Regions from separate parts of the Photobacterium sp. GB-50 genome, predicted to be linked through region 3. Evidence: predicted binding sites of a transcription regulator. Region 3 holds the regulator's gene; each other region holds the start of a gene.
The links. Region 3 encodes CRP, which controls carbon source genes, mostly activating them, when cyclic AMP is high. Its sites were predicted from a motif close to TGTGANNNNNNTCACA; they were not measured.
Positions count from the first base shown of each region.

Region 1: a site for CRP is predicted at 1,465-1,480, ahead of C9J41_RS04630 (NupC/NupG family nucleoside CNT transporter). Genes of this name have one in related genera too.
Region 2: a site for CRP is predicted at 1,584-1,599, ahead of cdd (cytidine deaminase). Genes of this name have one in related genera too.

Region 1 is NZ_PYNX01000002.1:444,226-447,516, forward strand. It holds gene C9J41_RS04630 (NupC/NupG family nucleoside CNT transporter) at 205-1,395, opposite strand; gene C9J41_RS04635 (lytic transglycosylase F) at 2,071-3,291, opposite strand, start outside.
Region 2 is NZ_PYNX01000008.1:70,371-73,661, forward strand. It holds gene C9J41_RS12165 (hypothetical protein) at 1-330, shown strand, start outside; gene C9J41_RS12170 (CidA/LrgA family protein) at 456-800, shown strand; gene C9J41_RS12175 (CidB/LrgB family autolysis modulator) at 797-1,480, shown strand; gene cdd (cytidine deaminase) at 1,709-2,596, shown strand; gene C9J41_RS12185 (DMT family transporter) at 2,746-3,291, shown strand, end outside.
Region 3 is NZ_PYNX01000009.1:17,479-20,769, reverse strand. It holds gene astD (succinylglutamate-semialdehyde dehydrogenase) at 1-137, shown strand, start outside; gene C9J41_RS12760 (DUF1338 domain-containing protein) at 182-970, shown strand; gene C9J41_RS12755 (hypothetical protein) at 1,026-1,208, opposite strand; gene crp (cAMP-activated global transcriptional regulator CRP) at 1,397-2,029, opposite strand; gene C9J41_RS12745 (OsmC family protein) at 2,409-2,813, shown strand; gene C9J41_RS12740 (phosphoribulokinase) at 2,883-3,291, opposite strand, start outside.

The sequences.
Region 1 (3,291 bases), on a different contig from region 3:
AGGACATTGTTCGTGAATTCGAATTTTATGTGATGAGTGGCACAATTCTATACATTCATCATACAAATCAAATAACTGAAAATGAAAGTTAAATTCTCAATTTACAGATAAATAAGGGGAGGGGGAATTTACGATGTAATAAAAATGCCAGCCTTCATATTAGAAAAGACCGGCATTTTAAGGGAGGAATGGCAATGACAACGATTAAATCATGATGCCTGCAATTAACGCTGATAGAAAACTAACGAGCGTTGAACCGTAAAGCAAACGTAAACCAAAACGTGCGACCATATTACCTTTTTCTTCGTTCACCCCTTTTACAGCACCAGCAATAATACCGATAGAGCTAAAGTTAGCGAATGACACAAGGAAGATAGAAACAATACCTACGGTGTGCGGTGTTAATTCACTTACTTGTTTTTGTAGTGACAGCATTGCTACAAATTCGTTAGCAACAAGCTTGGTTGCCATGATACTACCTGCTTGTAGGGCTTCATGAGCAGGGATACCCATGATCCATGCAAATGGATAGAAAGCGTAGCCAATAACATCTTGGAAGCTAATACCGAATGCAGCATCAAAGCCGGCATTAATCATTGAAATTAGCGCGATAAAACCAATCAGCATTGCCGCTACAATAACCGCGACTTTAAAACCAGTAAGAATATATTCTCCTAACATTTCAAAGAACGTCAGTTTCTCACCACTTTCAGCCGCCATCATCTCATCAATATTCATCTCTGCTTCGTGGTCATATGGGTTAATGATAGAGAGAATAATGAAGGTACTAAACATGTTTAGAAACAAGGCTGCCACGACGTATTTAGGATCGATTAGCTTCATGTAAGAACCGACAATAGACATCGATACGGTTGACATGGCTGTTGCCGCTAACGTGTACATGCGACGCTCAGACATTCTACCGAGAATATCTTTATAGGTGATGAAGTTTTCAGATTGACCGACCATTAAGGCACTAATAGCGTTAAAGGATTCAAGTTTACCCATGCCATTAACTTTTGATAATAAATATCCAAGGCCTTTTATGACATATGGCAAAACTTTGATGTGCTGAAGAATACCAATCAGTGCTGAAATGAATACGATTGGCATTAGAACACTTAAGAAGAAGTTAAAGCCATCATTGTTAGATAGGTTACCAAAGACGAAATTTGTCCCTTCTGCGGCAAAATTGAGTAATCCATTAAATCCATCAGCAAACTCTTTAACGATCCCTGTACCCATTGAGGAGTTAAGCAAGAAGTAGGCTAATCCCATTTCAATAAGCAGTAGCTGAATAATATATCTGTACTTGATGTTTTTACGGTTATTACTTGCAACAAGTGCTAGGGCTGCGATAACGATTAACCCTAAAACAAAATGTAGATAGACCATGTTTGGTTGCTCTCAGTGTGATTCTTATCAAGATATATACTTATGTTTAAATATTTCTTTCTCTCTAAAAGTGACTTAAGTCTCACTTTTTGGTCGCGTAATTTTCTGTCACTATTACGTGCTTAGATGAATTACGATTGCGGCAAACGATTGCAGTTCGAAAGAGCCCTGTCATTACTGGGTTATCGTTATACGCTCATATAACTGTATCATCAACATGCCAAATGAGCATAACTGTGAACTGAATCTCACCTGTAATATGATTGAAAAATACTTTTTAGTGGTTTTGGAATATCGCAGTAGTCCAATCGGTAAAAACACGATGATTAAATAGGCAATTGTAGTCTCTGTGTATATCAAATGTTATTTTTTATTATGTTTAATAAATATGGAAAATAATATTTTAGATAAATAAATTTCAGAATTTTTTAAATATGATTCAATGCTGCACTTAATATTCATTTGTCTTACAAAATGAAATATTATATTCGTGATAATTTAGTGGAATAGAAACGATGAAAAAATCCTCTAAAAATCGTAAGCTATGGTACTTCCATCGACACGATCAGCGTAATGAAACAAGATTGAATAAAAGCTTAAAGGCTAAATAATGCATGTATGGCTAACTTACGTTGATCGTCTAAACGAAAGGCGACTCAACGTAAGTAAGTATACTTATTCAAGAATGGTAGGGACATTAAACCGGTAAGGTGGAACAAAAGGTCGGACACCTTTCTGGCGGTATTTTTTTAAACGCATTAATTGTTTATAGACAATGTAATAACGATTTATATTTGTAACGTAGACAACAGGTTGTTTGCCTATATATCTCCTGGTAATAATTTCAACATTATTAAACCATATATCAGGGTTATAGCCTTTTTCCTTTGCATAACGTCGCATTTTTCTAATATTGCCAGGTCCTGCATTATAAGAGGCGAGTGTCATATACATTCTATTATCATAGGTTAGACTGCTATCATCTAAGTAATTATTTTGGATATAGCGCATATACTTTATACCCGCATGAACATTATTACTTGCTATATAAATGTTAGGAATATTTATATATCGATCTCTTGCTGTACTTGGTAGTACTTGCATGATGCCAACGGCACCTTTATTGGAGACTTTATGCTGATTAAGCCCTGATTCTTGGAAACCCTGAGCCATCATCATTAAATAATCAAAATCATATTCCGTAGAATATTTAAAAAACAGATCAGAAAGTTTTTCCATTTTATCCATATTACTATGGTTCAATAGGTTTGTTATCCAGCCTTGATTATTTAAATACTTGTTATAAATAACATTTCCTAATAATGACCCTGATTTTATTTGTTTAATATACCTATTAACTAATTTCATTAATTTAGGGCTATCTTTTCTCATTGCCCAGGCTATTTCAGCATTTTTCCTTAAAACGAAAGCAGAATTCATGCGTAATTTTGGTAATATCTTGTTCCATATTTTCATCTTATGATCATCTAAAACGGTCATATTCATCAACCCGAGATTAACCATTTCCAACAACTCATAATCTTGCAGTGTTTCTTCTAAAAAATGGATCTTCATTGGCGCTAGGCGTTGGAGTAATAGACGATTATTGACTTCAAGTAGGCTTTGATAGTAGCTCGAACTTTTTCTTACCCAGATATCTTGATTGCTTAGTTGCTCTATTTTTGTAATTTCAGGTGAATCAATATTATTAATAATAACTTCTGAAATATTGGTAAGTACAGGCTCACTAAAGGCGACTTGCTTTTTTCGCTGTTCAGTAATGGTTAAATTAGCGACGGCAAGATCACCATATCCAGTAATTAAGAATTTGATGAGTTGATCTCGATGTACAGGGATCACTTGAATATTGAGTTTTGGATAAGTTTTATGAATATC
Region 2 (3,291 bases), on a different contig from region 3:
TCATTAGATGCGTTTGAAGAAACCAGTGATCACAATTATGACTTGAACTTACTACTGGTATCACTCACAGGTAAGTTACAATGTAACGGAGTAATGGCGATACCTATCCATGTTGTGCCTCACTATGGCTTTCGTGTCCCATTACCTTCGAAAACATCACGTCGACTGCCTTTTACTACCCGTCCTTGCCCTCGTGCTACCCCCTCTAAAAAAAAGCCATTGTTATTCAATAAGGCATGGTTTAAGTATGTGGTAATCGATTTTATTTGGCTAAAAGTGACGATTCTTTTGACACTTGCCGCGCTCATTGGTCTATTTTTGTGGAATTAAGCATCAATAAATATCACGCGATCTACATTTTTTAACGAATTATCTAAATAACGCTCTTTTTTGTGTGACAAATAACACGTTTATTTGTATGATAAATAAAATTTTCTAGCATTACTTTTTTTACTATGGATTACATTCGATCTTTTGCCATTGTTATGTTTTGCTTTTTACTTGGTCAAGGCATACAACATCTGACTCATTTGCCGATCCCTGGCAGTATTATTGGCTTGTTTTTACTGTTCTTTAGCCTCGTTACTGGCATATGCAAAACAAAATGGGTCGATAAAACCTGTAATTTACTCATCAAACACATGGCATTGCTATTCGTGCCTGTTGGAGTTGGCTTAATAAACTACCTTGGTTTAATTAAGCACAATGCAACTATCATCTTTGCGAGCACATTAGGCAGCACATTAATTGTATTGCTTGTGATCGGCCTTGCGCTTCATCATAAGGAAAAAGAGTCATGATCTGGTTAGTTGCAACGCTAGTGGTATTTTACAGCATGCGCTATTTAGCAATGAAGATTCGTAATCCACTTTTTAATCCATTGCTCATTTCGCTGATTATTTTAATCGCAGCACTGCATTGGTTACAGGTGCCGTATGAAACCTACTTTGCAGATAACGAAATAATTAACTATTTGTTAGGTCCTGCGGTAGTGGCCTTAGCCTTACCTTTATATCAGCAACTGCCTTTAATTAAGCGTAAGTGGAAAACCATTTTAAGTGCCTGTTTTGTTGGTAGTATCTTGTCGATGACATTTGGTACCTCCATTGCGTTTTTAATGGGTGCTGATGCTCAACTTGCAGCCAGTATTTTACCTAAATCTATTACCACACCACTTGCGATGGCCGCTTCTCAACAAATTGGCGGGATTCCTGCGATTACAGCAGCAATGGTTATTATTGTTGGTCTATTTGGTGCAGTGTTAGGTTATCCAGTGATGAAACTGGTCCGTATTTACCATCCGTTAGCAAAAGGGTTAACGATTGGTACGGTATCTCATGCTTTAGGTACAGCAAAAGCTGTCGAAGAAAATTATCAAGAAGGGGCATTTAGCTCATTAGCGTTAGTGATCTGTGGGATCATGACAACGTTACTCGCTCCCATCATGTTCCCTATTTTAGAACACCTGTTTTTCCACTAAGTTATTCCTATCTCATGTTATGAGCTTAAACACTAATTCTTATTAGTTTTAAGTTCATAATGTTTTGATAACTATTTATTACAGGAAAAATTACATTTACATGTGTGAGTTCGCTCTCGATAATGTATACCATCCTGCACTATCATTATTAATGTGACTCAAATCACACTTGATTGATGACAATTAACTTAGAATGTTTCTCCATCAACAATACGGAGTAACACACCAATGCACGCAAAAGTTATGGATGCATTAGGTCAATTACCTAAAGAGCTTGCATCAGCTTTACGACCAATTATTGAAGATAAAGATTTTGATTCAACAATTAGTCCTGAACAATTTGAACAGTTAGTTTCCCAAACTAATTTATCTGATACTGATCTTCGTCTTGCTCTCCTTCCTGTTGCTGCTGCTTACGCTGTTGTTCCTATTTCTAATTTCTATGTTGGTGCTATTGTTCGTGGTACATCTGGTCGCCTATATTTCGGTGCAAATATGGAATTTGTAGGCGCAAGTATGGCGTGTACGATCCATGCTGAGCAATCTGCAATTAGCCATGCTTGGATCAAAGGTGAAACAGGCATTAAAGACGTAACGATTAACTACAGCCCTTGCGGTCACTGTCGTCAGTTCATGAATGAATTGAATACGGCGCAAGATTTAGTTATTCAACTTCCAGAACGTCAACCTATGACACTGCAACAATACCTGCCTGAATCTTTCGGCCCTGCTGATCTTGGTATTAAAGATGCGCTATTAAGCGACATTAATAATGGTATTACGATTGCTGAGCAATCAGAGCTTGCTGTTGCTGCTTGTGATGCTGCAAACCGCTCTCATGCACCGTACTCTAAGAACTTCAGTGGTGTTGCATTAAAAGCTAAAGATGGTCGTGTTTTTGTGGGTATGTATGCTGAAAATGCGGCATTTAACCCAAGCCTACCACCGCTACAAGTTGCGCTAATCAACATGAATATGTCAGGTTACAAACTATCTGAATTAGTTGAAGCGGCATTAGTAGAAAGTGCAGAAAGCCTAATCAGTCAATTAGCGCGTACTCAAGCACTACTAGAAGCACTAAATCCTGATATTCAAATGACTTATGTTGCTTACTAATCGTTAGTGCTAGCAATATCTGTTGATGTAAGACCGCCATAATAGGCGGTTTTTTATTGCCTATTGCATTCAACACAATCAGTTATATTGGCTATCTAAAAACAAAAGCGTATTATCTCGCTATGCTTTTTTGACGAAACCAATTTTTAATGTCTGATTCACATACCCCAGTTCATAACCCAGTCCAAGGTGCCGGATGGATGCTTTCTGCAGGCCTTGCCTTTGCGATTGTAAATAGCCTTGCACAATTTCTTAGTATTAAGCTCCATGTCTCTTCAACTACTTTTGCGTTAATCCAATACTTTGTTGCACTGGTGGCTATGCTGCCATGGCTGAGAACCATGGGTATTCGCCGTTCACTAAAGACAGAGCAATTCTTCCAGCACTGTTTCCGTGTCTTTCTTGCGGTGATTGGTATCCAACTCTGGCTATGGGCACTTGCCTATCCTGTTCCTATTTGGCAAGGCATTGCACTGCTTATGACTTCACCGTTATTTGCAACTATTGGCTCAGGTGTATTACTGAAAGAGAAAGTTGGCGCTGCACGTTGGTGCGCAACGCTTGCTGGCTTTATTGGTGCAATGATCATTTTAGAGCCGTGGTCTGATTCATTTAGTATTGCGACATTATTACCTGTCGGCGCTGCGGTTTTCTGGGCGGGTTATTCTCTGATGGTGAAAAAGCAATCTACTACA
Region 3 (3,291 bases):
TTGGTGGCCCAGGAGCATCTGGTAATTTACGCCCAAGTGCTTACTACGCTGCTGATTATTGTGCTTACCCAATGGCATCAATGGAAGGTGAGGCAACATGCTTACCTGAGCAGTTATCTCCGGGTATTTCACTCTGAGACTAATAGGTTCACTGTATTACTTACAGTAAGGATTGTGCAGCATGGAACAATTATTTACCGCGTTATGGCAAGATTATACTCAGCGATTATGCCCTTCAGCGCTGAATATTCGGCAATTACTTACCGAAGATGCGCCACTTAGAAATGATCATATTGCGTTGCGTACTTTTGCACTACCGAAATGTGGTTTAGCAAGATTAGCGGCCCCTTTTATTGCGGTAGGTTATAAACCCAAAGGTCGATATCATTTCAAAGCGAAAAAGTTATATGCAGAGCACTTTGAACATCCCGATCCTGCTGCGCCTAAAGTATTTATTAGTGAACTGCAATTAGGATTATGTTCAACAGAGTTACAAACAGAAGTACGTCAGCTTGTCGATCAAGTTGATGATGCTTATTTTGCTGATCCTGCTTTTCTTTCTCAAGGTAAACCATGGCAATTAAGCCGTGATAGTTATCAGTTTTTAAATGCAGAAAGTGAATATGCAGGGTGGGTGGCAGCGCATGGTTTTGGTGCTAATCATTTTACTATTGATATTAATCAGCTTGAGCAATTTAATGAAATTTCTGAAGTGAACCATTTTCTCGAATCAAGTGGTTTTGACATTAATCAGGCGGGAGGTGCGGTAAAAGGCGATCCTACTGTGATGTTAGAGCAATCAGCAACCATGGCTGATAAAGTCATGGTCACGTTTTCTGATGGTGAGATGTTGGTCTCTGGCGGATTTTATGAGTTTGCTAAACGTTATTTACAGCCTGATGGTGAGATTTATACCGGATTTGTTGAAGCTTCGGCAGATAAGATCTTTGAAAGTACTTATAACTCTTGAACAGTGTAAACAAGGCAATAAAAAGCAGCCAATTGGCTGCTTTTTTTTAAATCTGTTAATTATCGAGGGGCGATCCCCAAATACCACTGTCTTCAACAGGACAGCGACGTAAACCTGTTTGCTGTTCTAAATAACAACGACGGTCACTAAAGCCTGTCATCTCAATAGTTGTAGGTTGAGGAGCGATAGCACCAGGTACAGTGGTGTAGCTATTCGGGGCAAAACGTTCAATATCCATATAAAAACCAAAAAAAGATGAACTCCATTCATTGCTTGAATTTAGCATTTAATTTGAGCAATACAAATTAATTAATGGCATTAATGACACACTTTTTAAAGGTATTTATGGGGGGATTATTAATCAATAAGAAATAAAAAAGCCGCAACAGTGTGCGGCTTTTTTCGTACGGTTAAAGACGTTAAAAATTAACGCGTACCGTAAACAACAATCGTCTTACCGTGAGCAGAGATAAGGTTCTGCTCTTCAAGCATTTTCAGAATACGACCCACTGTTTCACGAGAACAGCCAACAATTTGACCGATTTCTTGACGAGTGATCTTAATCTGCATGCCATCAGGGTGCGTCATTGCATCTGGTTGTTTTGCAAGATTTAGCAATGTCTGTGCGATACGACCTGTAACGTCTAAGAATGCCAAATCACCTACTTTCTGGCTTGTCACTTGTAGGCGACTTGCCATTTGAGCAGATAAGCGCATCAGAATATCAGGGTTAACCTGAATTAACTGACGGAATTTTTTGAATGAAATTTCTGCTACTTCACAAGGACTTTTCGCACGAACCCAAGCAGTACGCTCTTGATCTTCTTCGAATAAGCCAAGCTCACCAATAAAGTCACCTTGGTTTAGGTAAGAAAGGATCATCTCCTTACCTTCTTCATCCTTGATTAGTACAGCAACAGAACCCTTCACAATGTAGTACAACGTTTCTGCTTTCTCACCTGCGTGGATCAGCGTACTTTTCGATGGGTACTTGTGAATATGACAATGGGAAAGAAACCACTCTAAAGTTGGATCTGTTTGCGGTTTACCTGGAACCATATTACTAACTTCCTCTGCATTTGTTGCCCAACAGCATTGGTTTCTTTTCTAACTTTTATCACGAGAAAAAAAACTGCCTACTGATAGGGTATCCATTCAGCCGCTGGGCTGCAAGCTAACTTGAATAAGTTAGAGTGTATCCTTTTTCTGCGCCTTTTTCTTGATATTGATCTAGTAGATTCGTTCATTTCATATGGATAACTGTGCACAGGATCACAATGCGGCGAGATAATTTTAAGTGGTGCGATAAGTAATGATTATTACGACGATTTTTAGAGAGGAAAAAAGTTGTTATTAAGGCGGAGAATTAGGATTTACATTCATTATTTAATCAATAAGACTAGAGACAATTATTGGGCGTTTGAATAAGGATTAAGCGATGCAGTCCCGAGTAAAATGGGTAGAAGATATGACTTTTTTAGGTCAATCTAGCTCCGGTCATAGTGTAGTCATGGATGGTAATGGAGGGGATAAAGCTCCAAGTCCAATGGAATTGGTATTAATGGCGGCGGGAGGGTGTAGCTCAGTAGATGTTGTCAGTGGTTTACAATCCCAAGCGCAAAATATTGTGGGTTGTGAGGTTCTTATTTCAGCTGAGCGTCGAGAGCAAGCGCCACGTTTGTTTACCGCAGCCAATTTGCATTTTATTGTTTCAGGTTTTGATTTAAATGAAACCTTAGTGGCTAACACCATTGCTGATTCTTTAGAGAAATATTGCTCTGTATGCTTGATGATTGCTGAAAAGGTTAAGTTGACTCATTCGTATGAAATCATCACTGCTTAATAATGATTGAGATGAAAAAGGTTGGTGTTTGTGCCAACCTTTTTTCTATTTATTTTCGTTTGTGCAAACTTAACTGATTTTCCCTGTATTAATCAGTTTCTCGATAAGGGGGCGCATGATCAATTCCATTGCAAAACTCATTTTTCCACCAGGGACGACAAGCGTGTTATGACGTGACATAAATGAGCCTTGGATCATGGAAAGTAAATACGGAAAATCGACATTATTTAAACCGCGAAATCGGATCACAACAAAGCTTTCATCTAAGCTTGGGATCCCTTTGGCACTCACCGGGTTTGAGGTATCAACGGTTGGTACACGTTGAAAGTTGATATGTGTGCGTGAAAATTGCGGAGTTAAATAATTTAAGTAATCGTCCATGGAGCGAACGATTGACTCCATCACCGCTTCGCGAGAGTGCCCTCGATCTCTCGTGTCACGAACAATTTTTTGGATCCACTCCAAGTTAACAATGGGT